Regions from separate parts of the Streptomyces sp. NPDC051567 genome, predicted to be linked through region 3. Evidence: riboswitches for the same ligand, from Rfam matches in the RefSeq annotation. Region 3 holds a riboswitch; each other region holds the start of a gene.

Region 1 (6,667 bases), on a different contig from region 3:
TCGCGTCGTACATGCACCGCACGATGCCCGACCTGCCGTTCCAGATCGGTGTCCTCGTCGAGCTCGACAAGGAGAACGCCGAGGTCGCCCGCGGCGTCGCGCAGCACATCGCCGCGTTCGCCCCGCAGTGGCTGTCCAAGGAAGACGTCCCGGCCGAGAAGGTCGAGTCCGAGCGTCGCATCGCCGAGGAGGTCACCCGCGCCGAGGGCAAGCCCGAGGCCGCCCTCCCGAAGATCGTCGAAGGCCGCATCAACGGCTTCTTCAAGGACGTCACGCTCCTGGGCCAGCCGTACGCGCTGGACAACAAGAAGTCCGTCCAGAAGGTTCTGGACGAGGCCGGTGTCACCCTGGTGCGCTTCAGCCGCATCAAGGTCGGCATCTGAAGTCCGTCCGTACACGACGGACACCGGACCCCGGTAGGGTCTGAGGCAGTCGTCCGCGCTCGCGCAGGACGACCGCAGATCTGACGAGGAGGCCATTGCCGTAGAGGGAACCGCGAGGACCCACCGGCAATGGCCTTCTTCGTATGTGCACGAGGAGATCTCCATGAATCAGGGCGTGGCCCCCCACACCGCATCCGACGACAAGAGCGACCAGCAGGAGAAGGGCCGCCGCTTCATGCTGAAGCTGTCGGGCGAAGCCTTCTCCGGCGGCGGAGGACTGGGCGTCGATCCCGATGTCGTCCACGCCATCGCGCGTGAGATCGCCGCGGTGGTCCGCGACGGCGCGGAGATCGCCGTCGTGATCGGCGGCGGCAACTTCTTCCGCGGCGCCGAGCTCCAGCAGCGCGGCATGGACCGGGCCCGGTCCGACTACATGGGCATGCTCGGCACCGTCATGAACTGCCTCGCCCTCCAGGACTTCCTGGAGAAGGAGGGCATCGACTCCCGCGTCCAGACCGCCATCACCATGGGCCAGGTCGCGGAGCCGTACATCCCGCTGCGTGCCGTGCGCCACCTGGAGAAGGGACGCGTCGTCATCTTCGGCGCCGGTATGGGCATGCCGTACTTCTCCACCGACACCACGGCCGCCCAGCGTGCCCTGGAGATCGACGCCGAGGCCCTGCTCATGGGCAAGAACGGTGTCGACGGGGTCTACGACTCCGACCCGAAGAAGAACCCGGACGCGGTGAAGTTCGACGCGCTGGAGTACAGCGAGGTGCTCTCCCGCGACCTCAAGGTCGCCGACGCCACCGCCATCACGCTGTGCCGCGACAACAAGCTGCCGATCCTCGTCTTCGAGCTGCTCGCCGAGGGCAACATCGCCCGCGCCGTCAAGGGTGAGAAGATCGGCACGCTCGTCAGCGACCAGGGAACCCGGGACTGAGCACGCCGTTGCCGGGCCGGACCCTCGCGGCCGAGCCCGCCCCGCCAGCCTGAACCATCCACTCAAGACATGCAGGAGCACGTGGTGACCGAAGAGATCCTCCTCGAGGCCGAGGAGAAGATGGAAAAGGCCGTCGTCGTCGCCAAGGAAGACTTCGCCGCGATTCGCACCGGTCGTGCGCACCCGGCGATGTTCAACAAGATCGTGGCGGACTACTACGGCGCCATCACGCCCATCAACCAGCTCGCCTCCTTCTCGGTGCCCGAGCCGCGCATGGCGATCGTGACCCCGTTCGACAAGAGCGCCCTGCGCAACATCGAACAGGCCATCCGCGACTCCGACCTCGGTGTCAACCCGAGCAACGACGGCAGCATCATCCGGGTGAACTTCCCCGAGCTGACGCAGGACCGCCGCAAGGAGTACATCAAGGTCGCCCGCACCAAGGCCGAGGACTCCAAGATCTCGCTCCGCGCCGTCCGCCGCAAGGCGAAGGACGCCCTTGACAAGCTCGTCAAGGACAAGGAGGCGGGCGAGGACGAGGTGCGCCGCGCGGAGAAGGAGCTCGACGACACCACCACGAAGTACGTCGCGCAGGTGGACGAGCTGCTGAAGCACAAGGAAGCCGAGCTCCTCGAGGTCTGATGAACGACTCTTCCTGGGCCGTGGAGCCGGTTGCGGCGGGTCCCGCATACGATGCGCTGGTGGGCCCGCACACTCGGCCCATGCCCATCGTGCCCGATGCCGCCGGCCGTGATTTCGACGACCGGGACGCACGCGATCGGGGGGCCGCCGCTGCCGGCGGCCCCCCGTTCCGCGCCGAGACGCCGCCGCAGGAGCCCATGCCCAGCCCCCCGCCCTCACCGGCCCCGCAGGACGCCTCGCCCCCGCCGCAGAAGAAGCGGGCGGGGCGCGATCTGCGTGCCGCCATAGGGGTCGGAGTCGGCCTCGGCGTGGTGATCTTCGCCTCGCTCTTCGTCGTCAAGGCGGTCTTCGTCGGCGTCGTCGTCGTCGCGGTCGTCGTGGGCCTGTGGGAGCTGACCTCCCGGCTCCAGGAACGCAAGGGCATCAAGGCGCCACTGGTACCCCTCGCCGTCGGCGGCGCGGCCATGGTCGTCGCCGGGTACGTCCAGGGGGCCGAGGGCGCCTGGGTCGCCATGGCCCTGACCGCGCTGGCGGTCCTGGTCTGGCGGATGACCGAACCGCCGGAGGACTACCTCAAGGACGTCACGGCGGGCGTCTTCGCCGCCTTTTACGTGCCGTTCCTGGCCACCTTCGTCACCCTGCTGCTCACCGCGGACGACGGTGCGCAGCGGGTCATCACCTTCCTGGTCCTGACCGTGGTCAGCGACACCGGGGCGTACGCGGTCGGCTGGCGCTTCGGCAAGCACAAGCTCGCGCCGCGCATCAGCCCCGGCAAGACCCGTGAGGGGCTGTTCGGGGCGATCGCCTTCGCGATGGTGGCCGGCGCGCTGTGCATGGAGTTCCTGATCGACGGCGGCTCCTGGTGGCAGGGCCTGCTGCTGGGGCTCGCGGTCGCGGTCAGCGCCACGCTGGGCGACCTCGGCGAGTCGATGATCAAGCGGGACCTGGGGATCAAGGACATGGGCACCCTGCTGCCGGGCCACGGCGGCATCATGGACCGGCTGGACTCCCTGCTGCCGACGGCGCCCGTGGTGTGGCTGCTGCTGGCGGCCTTCGTCGGCACCGGTTGACCCGGGCGGGTTATCCTGAAAAGCGCGTCACCCGTCGGTGGCGCGCTTTTCCCGTGTTTCGGGGTGGACCCGTGAGGTCTCCCGGCACCGCTCGTGCCGTCGACAACGCTCCGCCGATGCGGAGCCCGCCCGCACCGGGCTCGTAATACTGAGGAGTACCGCTCATGGCCCCCGTTCCGGGAGAGCTCACCTTCGTCGCCCCCCGCGGAGCCAAGAAGCCCCCGCGGCACCTCGCCGACCTCACCCCCGAGGAGCGCCGTGAGGCCGTCGCGGCGATCGGTGAGAAGCCGTTCCGGGCCAAGCAGCTCTCGCAGCACTACTTCGCCCGGTACACGCACGACCCGGCCGAGTGGACCGACATCCCCGCAGGTTCCCGGGAGAAGCTCCAGCAGGAGCTGCTGCCGGACCTGATGAACGTCCTGCGGCACATCAGCTGCGACAACGACACCACGCGCAAGACCCTGTGGAAGCTGCACGACGGCACGCTCGTCGAGTCCGTGCTGATGCGCTACCCCGACCGGGTCACCATGTGCATCTCCTCGCAGGCGGGCTGCGGGATGAACTGTCCCTTCTGCGCCACCGGCCAGGCGGGTCTGGACCGCAACCTGTCCACCGCCGAGATCGTGCACCAGATCGTCGACGGCATGCGCGCGCTGCGCGACGGCGAGGTCCCCGGCGGCCCGGCCCGGCTCTCCAACATCGTCTTCATGGGCATGGGCGAGCCGCTGGCCAACTACAAGCGGGTCGTCGGCGCCATCCGCCGGCTGACCGACCCGGCCCCCGACGGCCTGGGCCTCTCCCAGCGCGGCATCACCGTCTCCACCGTCGGCCTGGTCCCGGCCATGCTCCGCTTCGCGGACGAGGGCTTCAAGTGCCGTCTCGCCGTCTCCCTGCACGCCCCGGACGACGAGCTGCGCGACACCCTCGTGCCCGTCAACACCCGCTGGAACGTCCGCGAGGTCCTCGACGCGGCCTGGGAGTACGCCGAGAAGTCCGGCCGCCGGATCTCCATCGAGTACGCCCTGATCCGCGACATCAACGACCAGGCGTGGCGCGGCGACCTGCTCGGCAAGCTCCTCAAGGGCAAGCGGGTGCACGTCAACCTGATCCCGCTGAACCCGACGCCCGGCTCGAAGTGGACCGCCTCGCGGCCCGAGGACGAGAAGGCGTTCGTCGAGGCCATCGCCCGCCACGGCGTGCCGGTGACCGTCCGTGACACCCGGGGGCAGGAGATCGACGGCGCTTGCGGTCAGCTGGCGGCGTCTGAGCGGTAATTCCGGTCCGGACCGATCGGATTCGGCCGCACGGTACGCTGTGCCCGAACAAATTTCATATTCCGACAGGGGAGCGCCACAGCGCTGAGAGTGCGGTAAGTCATCCGCAGACCCTCTGAACCTCGCCCCGGTCATGCGGGGTAGGAAGTTCGGTCACCACTCAAGCTGTTGTTGCGCCCTGCCCTGCCTCCGTTCGCGCGGAGCGCGGGGCGGGGCCGCGTCTTCTCCTGGTCAGCCCAGGAGGAATTCACAGTGAGCACCACCAAGAAGTTCACGGGCGCGCTGCTCGCGACCGCGCTGGGTGTCACCACGCTCGGCGCCTGCGGGAGCGGGGAGAAGAAGGCCGCGGAGACCGGCGGGGCGGCGAAGCCCGAGGCCGTCACGCTCGTCTCCCACGACTCCTTCGACGTGAGCGACACGGTCCTCAAGGAGTTCGAGCAGCAGAGCGGCTACACCGTGAAGGTGCTGAAGTCCGGTGACGCCGGCACGGCGCTGAACCAGGAGATCCTCACCAAGGGCTCCCCGCGCGGCGACGTCTTCTTCGGCGTGGACAACACGCTGCTCTCGCGCGCCCTCGACAACGGTGTCTTCGTCCCCTACGAGGCCAAGGGCCTGGGCGAGGTGAAGCCGGAGTACGTGCTCGACCAGCAGCACCGCGTCACCCCGGTCGACTCCGGTGACGTCTGCGTCAACTACGACAAGCAGTACTTCGCCGACAAGAAGCTCGCCCCGCCGCAGACGCTGGACGACCTGATCAAGCCCGAGTACAAGAACCTGCTGGTCACCGAGAACCCGGCGACCTCCTCGCCCGGCCTCGGCTTCCTGCTCGCCTCGGTCGGCAAGTACGGCGAGGAGGGATGGAAGGAGTACTGGGGCAAGCTCAGGGCCAACGGCGTCGAGGTCGTCGACGGCTGGGAGCAGGCGTACAACGGGCGCTTCTCCGGTTCCGCGGGCGGCAAGAAGGCCAAGGGGGACCGTCCGCTGGTCGTCTCCTACGCCTCCAGCCCGCCGGTCGAGGTGCTGTACGCGGACCCGCAGCCGGCCGAGGCGCCGACCGGGGTCGCCACCGGCACCTGCTTCCGCCAGATCGAGTTCGCGGGCCTGCTGAAGGGCGCGAAGAACGAGGAGGGCGGCAAGGCGCTCCTCGACTTCCTGATCGGCAAGAAGTTCCAGGAGGACCTGCCGCTCAAGATGTTCGTGAACCCGGTGGTCAAGAACGCCGTCCTGCCGGAACTCTTCACCCAGCACGGCGTGGTCGTGGAGAAGCCGGAGAACGTCGCTCCGCAGACCATCGCCGAGAACCGCGAGCAGTGGGTCAAGGCATGGACCTCGCTCGTCGTGAAGTGAGCGGTACGGGGGGACCGGACGCGGCGGCGGAGGGCCCCGCGTCCGGTCCCCGGCCCCGCGCCTGCCCCGGCTCCCGCCCCGGCCCCGGCTCCCGGTCCGGTTTCGGCTTCGGCTTCGGCGGAGGTTTTGGTGCGGCGGGCGGCGGGCGGCGGGCGACCGCGGTGCGGCTCGCCCTGATGGCCGTGCCCCTCGCCTTCTTCGGGCTGTTCTTCGCCTACCCCGTCGCCGCGATCGTCGGCCGCGGGCTCACGACGGAGAGCGGCTGGCGGTTCGGCCGGATCGGCGAGGTGCTGGCCCGGCCCGACATCGCCGGCGTGCTCTGGTTCACCACCTGGCAGGCGCTCGCCTCCACGGCGCTCACGCTCCTGGTCGCACTCCCCGGCGCGTACGTCTTCGCGCGCTTGGAGTTCCCCGGCAGACAGGTGCTGCGGGCGGTGGTGACCGTCCCGTTCGTCCTGCCCACCGTGGTCGTCGGCACGGCCTTCCTGGCCCTGGTCGGGCGGGGCGGGCTGCTGGACGACCTGTGGGGGGTCCGGCTGGACACCACCGTCTGGGCGATCCTGCTCGCGCACGTCTTCTTCAACTACGCGGTCGTCGTACGGACGGTCGGCGGGCTGTGGGCACAGCTGGACCCGCGCCAGGAGGAGGCCGCCCGGGTCCTGGGCGCGGGGCGGTTCGCGGCCTGGCGCCGGGTGACGCTGCCCGCGCTGGCCCCGGCGGTGGCCGCCGCCACCCTGATGGTCTTCCTCTTCACCTTCACCTCCTTCGGCGTCGTGCAGATCCTGGGCGGACCGGCGTACTCCACCCTGGAGGTGGAGGTCTACCGGCAGACCGCGCAGTTCCTGGACCTGCCGACGGCCGCCGTGCTGACGATGGTGCAGTTCGCGGCGGTCGGCGCGATCCTCGGCGTGCACGCCTGGACCGTGCGCAAACGGGAGACCGCGCTACGGCTCGTGGACCCGGCGCGCACGGCGCACGCGCCGCGCGGCGCCGGACAGCGCACGCTGC
Region 2 (6,667 bases), on a different contig from region 3:
GAGGGCCCGGCCGCGGCCGGTGGCCAGGACGTGGCCGGGCGAATCACGCTCCTGCTGGCGCTGCGCGGCGCCCGCCCCGGGGACGCCGTGCACCGCACCCTGGTCCACTCCCCCGGCGCGCAGGTCACCGTGGTCCGCCCCGACGACCCGGCCGGGCGGCCCGACGCGGACCACGAGGCGGTCACCGTGAGCGCCGTCTGCGGCCCTGCGGGCACGGGAGCGGCTCCCGGGCCGGCGGAGCTGCTGGATCTCGCCGCACGGGCCGTACCGGGGCTGCGGGAGCGGCTGCTGTGGCAGGAGGTGCGGACCCCGGCCGATGTGGAGGCGGCGACCGGGGCGGCCGGTGGCGCAGTGCCCGCGCCCGCCCTCGCGGGGGCCGGGGGCCGGCTGCTCCACCCGGCGAACACCACCGCCCTGCCGGGGCTCTACCTGGCGGGCGGCTGGGCCCATCCCGGCGGCGGGCTGGCGCACGCCGGGATGACCGGGGCCCTGGTGGCCGGGCTGATCGTGGAGGGCGCCGGGTTCCGCGGCTCCCGGTGACCCGGCGGCGGCCTCCGTGGCCGTGCCCCGGGAGCGGTGCCCCGGGAGCGGGGTCTCCGTAGCGGGGTCTCAGTAGCGGTGCTGCCCGTGGTCGCCCGTGCCCTGGTGCGGGTGGTCCTGCGGCGGCCGGTCCGGGTCCTCCCCGGCCGCCGGGGCCGGGTAGGGCTGCGCCGTCTGGTCGTTGGCCCGCTGCTGCGGGACCCAGACCCCGCCGGGCGGGGTGTCCATGGCGTACTGCGCCGGGGTCTGGCCGGGGTACGGGCCGCCGTAGGGCGCGTAGTCGGGGTAGGCCGGGTGGCCGGCGTCCGGGTAGGCGGGGTAGTCGTCGTAGGGGGCGTACCCGGCGTCCGGCTGGAGCGGGCCGCCGCCGGTGCCGATGTACGGGTCCGAGTAGGCGGCGTAGACCTGCCGGCCGTCCGCCGGGTAGCCGTCGCCGTAGGCGTAGCCGTCCGGCGTCTGCGGGTCGTGCGGGGCGGCGTACTGGTGGGCGTCCGGCTCGTCCGGGGCGAAGGGCGAGCGGAAGGCCGCGGTCTGTTCCACTCCGGGCACGGGCGGGTGGTTCCCGCCCGCGGGGGCGGGGGCGAAGTCCCGGTCCGGGTGGTGGGGGCCGTCCTGCGGGAACGGCCCGGCGGCGGCCCCGGCGGCCCCTGCCGCGCTCTCGGACCCGTACTCCACCGGCGTCACCCGCAGGGTCGGCTCCGGGCGGGTGCCCCCGGAGCGGCGGCGACCGCTGCGGCGTACGGGAGCCCCGCCGCGGCGCAGCGCCCAGCCGGCCTCGAAGCCCTTGCGGAAGGAGAGCGTCACCAGGATCTGGCCCACGGCGAAGGCGACCGCGCCGGCGACGATGACCGGGACCGACGGCAGGACCACCCCGGCGACCACGCCGAGGAAGCCGGTGAAGGCGAGCAGGCGCCAGCGGAGCCGGGCCTTGTACTGCATCAGGACCTCGGCAAGCAGCCACAGCGCGACGAAGCCGAACGCGATGTAGAGGACCGTCATACCCATGCGGGGCCCCTCTCGGTGCGGCCGACCGCCCGGGGAAGGGGGCCGGCCGGTCAGGCCCGTTGGTGCAGGCCCAGGTTCTCGTAGATTTCGAGCGTCGCCGTGGAGTTGTTCAGCGTGATGAAGTGCAGCCCCGGGACACCCTCGGACAGCAGCCGCGCGCAGAACTCCGTGGCGAACTCGATGCCAATGGAGCGTACAGCGGCCGGATCGTCCTTGACCGCGAGCATCCGCTCTTTCACGTCCGGCGGGAAGACCGCGGTGCTGAGCTGGGGCAGCCGGTCGAGCTGCTTGATGCCCACAACGGGCATGACTTCGGGGATGATCGGGGTCTCGCAGCCCGCCTGGGCGACACGGTCGCGCAGCCGCAGGTAGGTCTCCGGTTCGAAGAACATCTGGGTGATCGCGTAGTCGGCGCCCGCGCGGCACTTGTCCACGAAGTGCCGGATGTCCGTGTCCCAGTCCGCCGAGCGCGGGTGCATCTCGGGGAAGGCCGCGACGCCTACGCAGAAGTCGCCGGACTCCTTGAGGAGGCGGACCAGGTCGGCGGCGTACCGTACGCCCTCGGGGTGGGCCACCCAGGGGCCCATGGGGTCGCCCGGCGGGTCCCCGCGCAGGGCGAGCATGTTGCGGATGCCCGCGTCGGCGAACTGGCCGATGACGTGGCGCAGTTCGGCGATGGAGTGGTCCACGGCGGTGAGGTGCGCGACGGGGGTGAGCGTGGTGTCGGCGGCGATCTGCTGGGTGGCGCGGACGGTGCCGCCCCGGGTGGAGCCGCCGGCTCCGTAGGTGACGGAGACGAAGCTGGGGGCCACCGCCTCGACGCGGCGCAGCGCGTTCCAGAGGTTGCGCTCGCCCTTCTCCGTCTTCGGGGCCCAGAACTCGAAGGAGTACGAGCGTCCGGCCGTGAGCAGGTCACGGACCGTGTGTGCACGATCCGTCCAGGTGGAAGCGGTTCCGAGGGCCATACGGGCAGGTTAGACGCGGCTGGGCGGACGCCGAAGCCGAGTCCATTCCTTGGACATCTTTTTGGACACCGGCCCGATGGTGCGGGCGCCTATCCGGCGGTGCGGGCCCGGACCCGGGCGGCCAGGTCCGCGGCGGCGGCGCCGGGGTCGGTGGCCTCGGTGAGGGCGCGGACGACGACGATCCGGGTGGCCCCGGCGTCCAGCACCTCGTCCAGATTCGTGCTGTCGATGCCGCCGATGGCGAACCAGGGCCGCCGGGGCGCCAGGGCGGCCGTGCGGCGGACGAGTGCGAGGCCGGGGGCGGGGCGGCCGGGCTTGGTGGGGGTGGGCCAGCAGGGGCCGACGCAGAAGTAGTCCACGCCGGGCTCGGCGGTGGCGGCGTCGACCTCGGAGGCGGTGTGGCAGGAGCGGCCGATGAGCGGGTCCGGGCCGAGGAGGGCGCGGGCGGCGGGGACGGGGAGGTCGCCCTGGCCGAGGTGGAGGACGTCGGCGCCGGCGGCGTGGGCCACGTCGGCGCGGTCGTTGACGGCGAGGAGGCGGCCGTGGCGGCGGGCGGCGTCGGCGAAGAGCCGCAGGTGTTCGAGTTCCTCGGCGGCCTCCAGCCCCTTGTCGCGGAGCTGGATCACGTCCACTCCGCCGTCCAGGACGGCGTCGAGGAACTCGGGCAGGTCGCCCTGGCGCTTGCGGGCGTCCGTGCACAGGTAGAGCCGGGCGTCGGACAGCTGGGCGCGGGCGTCGGTCGCGGACATGGGCAAACCCCCGTGGCGGGGGGGGGGGGGGGGGGGGGGGGGGGGGGGGGGGGGGGGGCCCGGGGCCCCCCGGGGGGGGGGGGGGGGGGGGGGGCCGGCCCCCCCCCCCACCGCGGTGAAGCGGATCAGGTCACAGGGCGAGCGCCTGAGCGCGGCGCTTCACCTCCGTGCCGCGATTCTCACTCAGCGCCTCGGCGGGGGTGCCGGGCAGGGTCGGGTCGGAGGTGAAGAGCCACTCCAGGATCTCCCCGTCGGAGAAGCCGTCGTCGCGCAGGACGGTGAGCAGTCCGACGAGGCCCTTGACGACCTTGTCTCCGTCGATGAAGGGGGCCGGTACCTGGAGGGAGCGGTTCTCGCCCCGGCGGACGGCGAGGAGCTGCCCTTCCTTGACCATCTGGCGGACCCTGGTCACCTCGATGTCGAGCGCCTCCGCGATGTCGGGGAGGTACATCCAGTCGGGGACAAGGGCTTCGATCTTTGCGTCAATCTCGGTCACGGGGACAAGCCTGCCATCTCGGACCGGCCCCCGGTACCCGGGCCGCCCCGTCCGGGTGCCGGGGGCCGCGCGCCGGGCCCGTACGGACCGGAGCGCGGACCGGGACGCGGGTCAGGGGGCGGGTCGCAGGGTGGCCGATTTCAGGGGGGTGCCGGGGTCGGCGACCCCGGCCGGGTCCAGGGCGGCGCCCGTCTCGATGAGCTTGCGGCCCTGGGCCAGGTCGCGGGGGCGGCCCACGGCGAGGACGGCGACGAGCGCGCCCTCCTTCAGCCAGCACACCGACCAGGACGGGCCGGCCGGGTCGCCCCGCCGGATCAGGGTGTCGGCCCCGCCGTGGTGGCCCGCGTACTGCACGAACCGGCCGAACTGCTCCGACCAGAAGTACGGGACCGGGTCGTAGGCGCGCTCCGGGCCGCCCGCGACGATGTTGGCGGCGACCGTCCGGGGTCCCTGGAGGGCGTTGTCCCAGTGGTGGACCAGGAGCCGGGTGCCGTAGCGGGCCGAGGGGAAGGAGGCGCAGTCGCCGACCGCGTACACGCCGGGCAGGGAGGTCCGCAGGTGGGCGTCGGCGGTGACCGAGCCGTCGGGGCCCCGTTCCACGCCGGTTCCCGCGAGCCATCCGGTGGCCGGGCGGGCGCCGATGCCGACGACGACCGCGTCGGCGGGCAGTTCCCGGCCGTCCGCCAGCAGCACCCGGCCCTCCTCGACCCGGGCGACCTTCGCCCCGGTGAGCAGGCGGGCGCCCGCCTCGGCGTACCAGCGCGCCATCGGTTCGGTGGCCTCGGCGGGCAGCGCCCCGGCCAGGACCCGGTCCGCGGCCTCGACCACCGTCACGGCGCGGCCCGCCTCGCGCGCGGCGGTGGCGAACTCCGCGCCGATCCAGCCCGCGCCGACGACCACGACGGCGGGGGCGGTGGCCAGGACCGGCCGGAGCCGGGCGGCGTCGTCCAGGGTGCGCAGCAGGTGGACGCCCGGGACGCCTTCGGTGCCGGGCAGGGTCAGCGGTTCGGCGCCGGTGGCCAGGACGAGGACCTCGTACGGGACGGGTCCCGCGCCGGTGTCCAGGAGGTGTTCGGCGGCCCGCAGGCCGGTGACCTCGGTGCCGAGCCGCAGGGTGATGCCGAGCGCCTCGAAGTCCACGTCGAAGGCGGAGTCCTCGGCCTTGCCGAGGAGGACCGCCTTGGAGAGCGGGGGCCGGTCGTAGGGCTGGTGGGGTTCGGCGCCCAGCAGGGTGACGGGGCCGGTCCACCCCTGTTCCCGCAGGGCCACCGCGGTCTGCACGCCGGCCAGGCCGGCGCCGACGACGACCACGCCGCCCGGCCCCGCTCCCGTGCCGCCGCTGGTCCGTTCCGTCTGCTCGGTCACCCGGCCACCCTCACTGTCCGACTCGCTGCCTGATGGTCCGTCAGGAACAGGACCAGCCTTACCCGCCGTCCACGGCGGGGTTAGTCTGGCCACCGTACCTATCGCGGGAGTCCGGGCGCACCGGGCTGAGAGGGAGGCTGGACGGCCTCCGACCGTACGAACCTGATCCGGGTCATGCCGGCGAAGGGAGGGGCTGGACGCCCATGCACGCCTCACGGAGAACCGGGTCCGACGTGCTCGTCGTCGGGGGCGGGATCATCGGTCTCGTCACCGCCTGGCGGGCGGCCCGGGCCGGGCTGCGGACCGTGCTCGCCGATCCGGCGCCCGGCGGGGGCGCCGCCCGCGTCGCGGCCGGGATGCTCGCCCCCGTCACCGAACTGCACTACGGCGAGGAGGCCCTGCTCGCCCTGGGCCTCGACTCCGCCGCCCGCTACCCGCGCTTCGCCGCCGAACTCGCCGAGGCCGGCGGCGGGAGCGACATCGGCTACCGCGCCTGCGGCACCCTCTCCGTCGCCCTCGACGCCGACGACCGGCTCCACCTGCGCGAACTCCACGCCCTCCAGCGCCGCTGCGGCCTGGAGTCCCAGTGGCTCACCGGCCGCGAGTGCCGCCGCCTGGAACCGATGCTGGCCCCGGGCGTCCGGGGCGGCCTGCGCGTCGACGGCGACCACCAGGTGGACCCGCGCCGGCTCGCCGCCGCCCTGCTGGCCGCCTGCGCCCACTCCGGCGTGGAGCTGCGCCGGGCGGGCGCCGAACGGCTCCTGGTCACCGCCGACCGGGCGGCGGGCGTCCTGCTCGACGACGGCACCCGGCTGCGCGCGGACCAGGTCGTCCTGGCGGCGGGCTCGCTCAGCGGCCGGCTGGCCGGGGTGCCGCCGGAGGCGGTGGCCCCCGTCCGGCCGGTGAAGGGGCAGGTGCTGCGGCTCACGGTGCCGGCCGCGTACGCGCCGTTCCTGTCGCGGACCGTACGGGCCGTCGTGCGCGGCAGCCACGTCTACCTGGTGCCCCGCGAGAACGGCGAACTCGTCGTCGGCGCCACCAGCGAGGAGCTCGGCTGGGACACCACGGTCACCGCCGGCGGGGTCTACGAACTCCTGCGCGACGCCCACGAGCTGGTCCCCGGCATCACCGAACTCCCGCTCACCGAGACCCTGGCCGGACTGCGGCCCGGCTCGCCCGACAACGCCCCGCTGCTCGGCCCGACCGCACTGCCCGGCCTGCACCTGGCCACCGGGCACTACCGCAACGGGGTGCTGCTGGCCCCGCTCACCGGCGAGGTCATGGCCGAGCTGCTGACCACCGGCGAGCTGCCCGCGATCGCGCGCCCGTTCACCCCGCTGCGGTTCTCCGCCCCCAAGGCCACCACGCGTCAGGAGTCGTACGCATGACCATCTCCGTCAACGGCGAGCCGCGCGAGATCGCGGCCGGCACCACGCTCGACGTGGTGGTCGCCACCCTGACCGCCGCCCCGGCCGGGGTCGCCGCCGCGCTCAACGAGACGGTGGTCCCGCGCGGCCGGTGGCGGCTCACCCCCGTGGGCGAGGGCG
Region 3 (6,667 bases):
TCGACGAGAAGACGCGCAGGGACCACTACGAACGTCATCCCGTCGAGGCCGTCACCCCTTACACCGTGCGGGATCTCCGGTCACTGGAGCGCCGGATCTGCTCCCTCGAACGGACGCGGCCCGTGACCGAGCGTCAGGAATACGCGCTCGGCACGGTGTGCGCGGCCATCCCGGTCGCCACCGGTGATACGGCCGCGACCCTGGCGATTTCCCTCCCCTTGCACCAGGAAGACCGGTTGCTGACTGCAATTGATCAGCTACGGATCGAAGTGGATACTTTGCTGAACACCCTTCCGCTCTCTATCAGTATCTGAAAACTCACTCCTTGTGATCTGCTGGCGCTTCCACCACTCTTGTCAAGAGGGCTTTGGGGGATCATTCCTGGCCACTTCCACTACAGCGGGGTAGGCAATGCGCGAGTCGGTACAGGCAGAGGTCATGATGAGTTTCCTCGTTTCCGAGGAGCTCTCGTTCCGGATTCCCGTGGAACTCCGGTACGACGCGCGTGACCCCTACGCCATCCGTCTGACCTTCCACCTTCCCGGCGATGCCCCTGTGACCTGGGCGTTCGGCCGGGAACTCCTCCTCGACGGCATCAACAAGCCGTGCGGTGACGGCGACGTACGCATCGCACCCACCGACCCCGAGGAGCTGTCCGACGTCCACATCCGGCTTCAGGTCGGTGGTGACCGGGCCCTGTTCCGCGCCAGCGCGGCACCCCTCGTCGCGTTCCTCGACCGCACCGACCGGCTTGTTCCGCTCGGTCAGGAGCGCAACTCGGGCGACTTCGAGGACCACCTCGACGAGGCACTCTCCAAGATCCTCACCGAGTCGCAGCAGCAGAACGAGCAGAACGCGGGCTGAGGCGCGGCCCGCCCGTACCTGCCGGCCTCCTCAGCGCTTGCGCCGGCGCCGGCCCCGGCCACCGCGGGCCGGCCCGGCCGCCGGAGCGGCGCCCGGGGAGCCCGGACGGTCCGCGGAGACCACCAGCGCGGCCAGTGCCGTGGTCATGGGCACCGAGGCCACGAGCCCGATCGAGCCCACGAGGGTCCGTACGATCTCCTCCGCGACGAGTTCGCTGTTGGCCACCGACCCCATGCTGCTGTTCGCGATCGAGAACAGCAGCAGCAGGGGGAGCGCGGCGCCCGCGTAGGCCAGCACCAGGGTGTTGACCACCGACGCGATGTGGTCCCGGCCGATCCGGATGGCCGCCCGGTAGAGGGCGCGCGGCCCCATCGACGGGTCGGCCTGGTGGAGTTCCCACACGGCCGAGGTCTGGGTGACCGTCACGTCGTCCAGCACGCCCAGCGATCCGATGATCACGCCCGCGAGCAGCAGGCCGCTCATGTCGATCTCCGGGTACAGCCCGTGGATCAGCCCGGTGTTGTCGTCGGTGTTGCCGCTGAGGAACGCCCAGCCGATGAACAGCGAGCCCAGCAGGCCGATCAACAGCAGGGACGCGAGTGTGCCGAGGACGGCCACAGAGGTGCGCGCGGTCAGGCCGTGGCACATGTAGAGCGCGATGAGCATGATGGCGCTGGCCCCGACGATCGCGACGACCAGGGGGTTCGACCCCTGCAGGATGGCCGGGAGGATGAAGAGGGTCAGCACGGCGAAGCTGATGACGAGCGCGACGAGCGCGAACAGCCCCCGCATCCGGCCGACCAGGACGACCGCGACGGCGAAGATGCCGGCGAGCAGCGCCATCGGCAGCTTCCGGTTCACGTCGATCACCGAGTACTGGAGGTCGTGCGGCGCGTTCGGCGCGTACGCGACCACCACCTCCTGGCCGTCCGCCAGCTGTCTCGGTGCGCCCGGCTGGACGATCTCCACGAAGGTGCGGCCCTTGTCCGGGCCGGTGCCGACCTCGACGGTGGCCTTCTTGCACTCCCCGTTCTGCGCGGCCACCGCCTCGCGGCCCTGCGGGGTGGAGGTGTCGCCGGTGGGCGGTACCTGGGCGGCGTTGACGGATTTGCAGTCGACCCGCGCGAGCGAGACCACCTTGCCCTGCTGGGTCTGCCGGTCGAAGCCGACGCCGCTGCGTTCGTGAGCGGGGGTGCCGCCGGGCCAGAGCACGGCCATGCCGACGAGAACGGCCGTGGCGAAGGGGATGAGTACGGCGGCGATGACCTTGCGCAGGTGTTTCGAGACGGGGGCGGCCGGGCCATGGCTGTGGCTGTGCCCGTGGGAGTGCCCAGAGGTGTGCCCGGGACCGGAGGACGCATGGCCCGGGTCCGTGTGGCCTGTGTGACCAGTGGGGTATGTGGGCTCAGTGGGAGGATGCGGCGAGGACGTCACCGGCCGATCATCGCAAGAGATGAGAGGGGCCACTGTTCAGCACGCCACAGATGGCGCTAGCGTGGGGGCACCTTTGCACATCGCGGGAGCTCGGAGCACCGGGCTGAGAGGGCGCTGACCACCGTACGCACCACAGCAATTGCGTACGGAACGAGGCTGCGTCGACCGCCGAACCTGTTACCGGGTAATGCCGGCGTAGGGAGATAGGTCTCATGACCGTTCAGGACGCACGCACGCCTGCCGTCAGCCAGGACGCCGACGGCCGGGCCGAGCGCCAGCCGGGCTGGCACAAGGGGTACGTGGCGGGCTCCCGCCCCGACCTCCGGGTGCCGGTCCGCCAGGTACATCTCACCAACGGCAAGGACGTGACGCTCTACGACACATCCGGGCCGTACACCGACCCCCAGATCGAGACGGACGTGCGCCGGGGACTGGCCCCGCTGCGCGAGAACTGGATCATCGGCCGCGGGGACACCGAGGAGTACGCGGGCCGTCCCGTGCGCCCCGAGGACGACGGCATCAAGCACACCTCGCCGCGCGGTGGCCTCAAGAACCTCGACGCGGTCTTCCCGGGCCGTCCCCGCCAGCCCCGCCGGGGACGGGACGGCGTCGCCGTCACGCAGCTCGCGTACGCACGCCGGGGGGAGATCACTCCGGAGATGGAGTACGTCGCGATCCGCGAGAACGTCTCCCCGGAGGTGGTGCGCGAGGAGATCGCGGCGGGCCGCGCGGTGCTGCCGGCGAACGTCAACCATCCGGAGATCGAGCCGATGATCATCGGCAAGCGGTTCCTGGTGAAGGTCAACGCCAACATCGGCAACTCCGCCGTCACCTCCTCCATCGAGGAGGAGGTCGACAAGATGACCTGGGCGACCAAGTGGGGCGCCGACACGGTCATGGACCTCTCGACGGGCCGCAACATCCACACCACGCGTGAATGGGTGCTCCGCAACTCCCCGGTGCCGATCGGCACCGTGCCGCTCTACCAGGCGCTGGAGAAGGTCGACGGCCGCGCCGAGGACCTGACCTGGGAGACGTACAAGGACACGGTCATCGAACAGGCCGAGCAGGGCGTCGACTACATGACGGTCCACGCCGGCGTGCTGCTGCCGTACGTGCCGCTGACCGCCCGGCGCAAGACCGGCATCGTCTCGCGCGGCGGGTCCATCATGGCCGCGTGGTGCCTGGCGCACCACAAGGAGAACTTCCTCTACACGAACTTCGAGGAACTCTGCGAGATCCTCGCGGCGTACGACGTCACCTACTCCCTCGGTGACGGTCTGCGCCCCGGATCGATCGCGGACGCCAACGACGCGGCGCAGTTCGCGGAGTTGAAGACGCTGGGTGAACTGAACACGATCGCCAAGCGTCACCAGGTCCAGACGATGATCGAGGGTCCGGGCCATGTCCCGATGCACAAGATCAAGGAGAACATCGACCTCCAGCAGGAGATCTGCGAGGAGGCGCCGTTCTACACCCTCGGCCCGCTGACCACGGATGTCGCGCCCGCGTACGACCACATCACCTCGGGCATCGGCGCCGCGATGATCGCCTGGTGGGGTACGGCGATGCTCTGCTACGTGACGCCCAAGGAGCACCTCGGCCTGCCCAACCGTGACGACGTGAAGACCGGTGTCATCACCTACAAGATCGCCGCACACGCGGCGGACCTCGCCAAGGGGCACCCGGGTGCCCAGGAGTGGGACGACGCCCTGTCGGACGCGCGGTTCGAGTTCCGTTGGGAGGACCAGTTCAACCTGGCCCTCGACCCGGACACGGCACGCGAGTTCCACGACGAGACCCTGCCGGCCGAGCCCGCCAAGACCGCGCACTTCTGCTCGATGTGCGGTCCGAAGTTCTGCTCGATGAAGATCTCGCACGACATCCGCCGTGAGCACGGAGGGGATCTGAAGGCCGACGAGATCCAGGCGGGCATGGCGGAGAAGTCCGCCGAATTCGCGGCCGCGGGCAACCGGGTCTACCTGCCGCTGGCCGACTGACGCACCGGTGAAGGACGCCGCCGCTCCCGGTCCCATGCACCGGGAGCGGCGGCCGTCGACCCGTCCCCGGTGGGTACACGGGCACGGGCGCCGACGTGTTTCACGTGAAACATGGACGGACGTTTCACGTGAAACATGCCGGGCGGGCGTCCGGGCGGCTACTCCGGCTCGCGCCCGGGGCCCCCGAAGTCCGGGCTCGTGAAGTCCGGAGAGCCGAAGCCGGTCCGTGGGTCCTGGGAGGTCCCGGGACCGGTGGAGCCGGGTGAGGAGTGTCCCGGGCCCGCTGCCCGGTCGCCGGGATGGAGGGGCACCGGATAGCCCAGGCCCGCGCCCGGGTCGGCGAGCGCATCCCGGAGGAAGGGGACGATGCCCCGCTCCAGCAGCGCGTTCCGCCAGGCTTCGCGGGCCCGCGCGACCTCGTCCGGGACGGTCTGCGCCTCCTGGGCCACCACCTCGGTCGAGCTGTTGCGGACAGCGGTCACCAGCAGTCCGGCCACCGCGAGGAGCAGGGCCGCCGCGGTGAGCGCGCCGAAGAACCAGCCCGTCGTCAGGATGGTCGTGGCGAAGGCCGGTTCCGGCTCCACCATCTTCAGGGCGTAGCCCACCAGCAGGAAGATCAGCATGGCCGTGCCCGCCAGGACCGGGGCGAGGACGACGACCGCGGCGCCGGCGCCCTTCCCCCGACGGCCCCGGCCGCCGTCCTCCTCTCCCGGGGGCCCGGGGGAGGTCAGGGTCTCGTCGCGCTGTTCCTCGCGGATCTTCACGTAGTGGTCGTACTCGGCCGCCGCCGCGGCGGTCAGCAGAGCGCTGGCTTCCATGGCCATCGTGCGCAGTTGTTCGGCGTTCAGCCGTTCGCCCAGGGTGGCGAGCTCGGGCCGTTCGTCCGCGGTGCGCAGTACCTCGTCGAGAATCCGGTCGAACTCCGGTCGGTCTTCGGTCAGCAGATGCGGAGCGCTGGTCATGTGCGTCCCCCGATGCTCCGTGGGGCCGGTGTGCCCGATGGGGGCGGGCGTCGGCACAGACGGAGGAGAGCCTGCTACGGACAGAGCGATGGTAGAGCGCCCACGCCACGAGGTGACAGGGACTTTCTTGAGATACCCCGCTCCGCTGAGACTCAGTCGTTCAGGGGGAGTCGTACGACGAGCAGCTTGCCCGCCATCGTCACTCCGCCGTCCACGGCGATGGCGAGGCCTTCCGCGTACACGTGCGGGCCGTCCACCGACTCCGGGCCGTGCGCGTGGTCCCCGTCCTCGGCCCCCGCCTCGCCGAGCAGGTAGGGGATGGGGCTGTGACCGTGCACGACGCGGCTGCCGCCGTAGGTCCCGAGGAGTTCGCGGACGGCCTGGGGGCCGGTCTCCTCGTCACGGAAGGCGAACCGTCTGGTGAACTTGCGGAAGAGGTCCCAGGTGACGTCGGCGTCGTTGCGGGTGAGCAGCTCGTGGATGGTGTCGTTGACGTCCTCGACGGAGTCGCCGTAGTCCAGGTAGGCCGTGGTGTCGGAGTGGAGCAGCAGGTGCCCCTCCTCCAGGACGGCCGCGTCCAGGCGCGACATCCACTGCAGGTGGACGTCCTGGAGGCGCTCCATGTCGGTGCGCTGTCCGCCGTTGAGGAGCCAGGCGGCCTGGAAGGTGGCGGTGCCCGCACCGGAGGCGACGGGGGTGTCGCCGAACCGCTTGGCCCCGATGAGCAGCAGTTCGTGGTTGCCCATGAGCGCCTTGCAGTAGCCGCCGGCGGCGGCGGCCTCGGCGGACAGGCTCATGACGAGGTCGATCACGCCGATGCCGTCGGGGCCCCGGTCGGTGAAGTCGCCGAGGAACCAGAGCCGGGCGTTGCCCGCGGACCAGTGGCGGTCGGCGTCGATGAGCCCCTGGGCGTGGAGTTCGGTGACGAGTTCGTCGAGGTAGCCGTGGACGTCGCCGACGACGTAGAGCGGGCCGGGGCCGGTCGCCGCGGAGTCCTGGGGGACGTGGTGGAGCTGGACGGTGTCGCCTTCCGCGCCGCGGCCGATGACGGGAAGGTCGCGTTGCGTGGGGGTGTACCCCTCGGGGTGGCTCTCCGGCGCTTCCTGGCTCACGGCCGCGGGGTGCGCCGGGGCCGGCTCCGGGGCGTAGTCGGGCCGTGGGGGCACGGGCGGCGAGGTCTGGCCGTAGTACGCCGGGTACTCGCCGTACACGGGTGGTTCGCCGGAATGCCCGTCGGATACGGCGTACAGGGCGGGTGCGGTGACCGGGACCTGGAAGTCCCGCAGCGTCTCCGTCCGCGTCGCGGGTCCCTGACCGGCCCCCTGAGTCATCGACCCCTCCACCACCGTCGCGCTGCCGTACATCTGCGGACCTTCCTGACCTCCGGGGCGGAGGGTCCGTGATGTC

Evidence for each region. A riboswitch is a leader RNA that binds a small molecule or an ion and turns the genes downstream of it on or off. The one in region 3 is predicted to bind thiamine pyrophosphate.
Region 1: it holds a riboswitch for thiamine pyrophosphate, as region 3 does, so the genes downstream of both, ACIA5F_RS17650 (thiamine ABC transporter substrate binding subunit) here and thiC (phosphomethylpyrimidine synthase ThiC) in region 3, are expected to answer to the same signal.
Region 2: it holds a riboswitch for thiamine pyrophosphate, as region 3 does, so the genes downstream of both, thiO (glycine oxidase ThiO) here and thiC (phosphomethylpyrimidine synthase ThiC) in region 3, are expected to answer to the same signal.

What each region holds. Positions count from the first base shown of each region.
Region 1 covers NZ_JBITDK010000014.1:87,417-94,083, reverse strand. Annotated here, with positions in the region: gene tsf (translation elongation factor Ts) at 1-383, shown strand, start outside; gene pyrH (UMP kinase) at 547-1,326, shown strand; gene frr (ribosome recycling factor) at 1,411-1,968, shown strand; gene ACIA5F_RS17660 (phosphatidate cytidylyltransferase) at 1,968-3,038, shown strand; gene rlmN (23S rRNA (adenine(2503)-C(2))-methyltransferase RlmN) at 3,203-4,312, shown strand; TPP riboswitch at 4,370-4,477, shown strand; gene ACIA5F_RS17650 (thiamine ABC transporter substrate binding subunit) at 4,565-5,659, shown strand; gene ACIA5F_RS17645 (ABC transporter permease) at 5,836-6,667, shown strand, end outside.
Region 2 covers NZ_JBITDK010000009.1:220,903-227,569, forward strand. Annotated here, with positions in the region: gene ACIA5F_RS13725 (phytoene desaturase family protein) at 1-540, shown strand, start outside; gene ACIA5F_RS13730 (hypothetical protein) at 610-1,545, opposite strand; gene metF (methylenetetrahydrofolate reductase [NAD(P)H]) at 1,596-2,510, opposite strand; gene thiE (thiamine phosphate synthase) at 2,600-3,259, opposite strand; gene ACIA5F_RS13745 (Rv2175c family DNA-binding protein) at 3,390-3,755, opposite strand; gene ACIA5F_RS13750 (NAD(P)/FAD-dependent oxidoreductase) at 3,867-5,120, opposite strand; TPP riboswitch at 5,214-5,326, shown strand; gene thiO (glycine oxidase ThiO) at 5,324-6,508, shown strand; gene thiS (sulfur carrier protein ThiS) at 6,505-6,667, shown strand, end outside.
Region 3 covers NZ_JBITDK010000001.1:202,394-209,060, reverse strand. Annotated here, with positions in the region: gene ACIA5F_RS00910 (IclR family transcriptional regulator) at 1-314, shown strand, start outside; gene ACIA5F_RS00905 (SsgA family sporulation/cell division regulator) at 412-864, shown strand; gene ACIA5F_RS00900 (YibE/F family protein) at 895-2,331, opposite strand; TPP riboswitch at 2,371-2,517, shown strand; gene thiC (phosphomethylpyrimidine synthase ThiC) at 2,511-4,298, shown strand; gene ACIA5F_RS00890 (hypothetical protein) at 4,457-5,260, opposite strand; gene ACIA5F_RS00885 (metallophosphoesterase) at 5,413-6,624, opposite strand.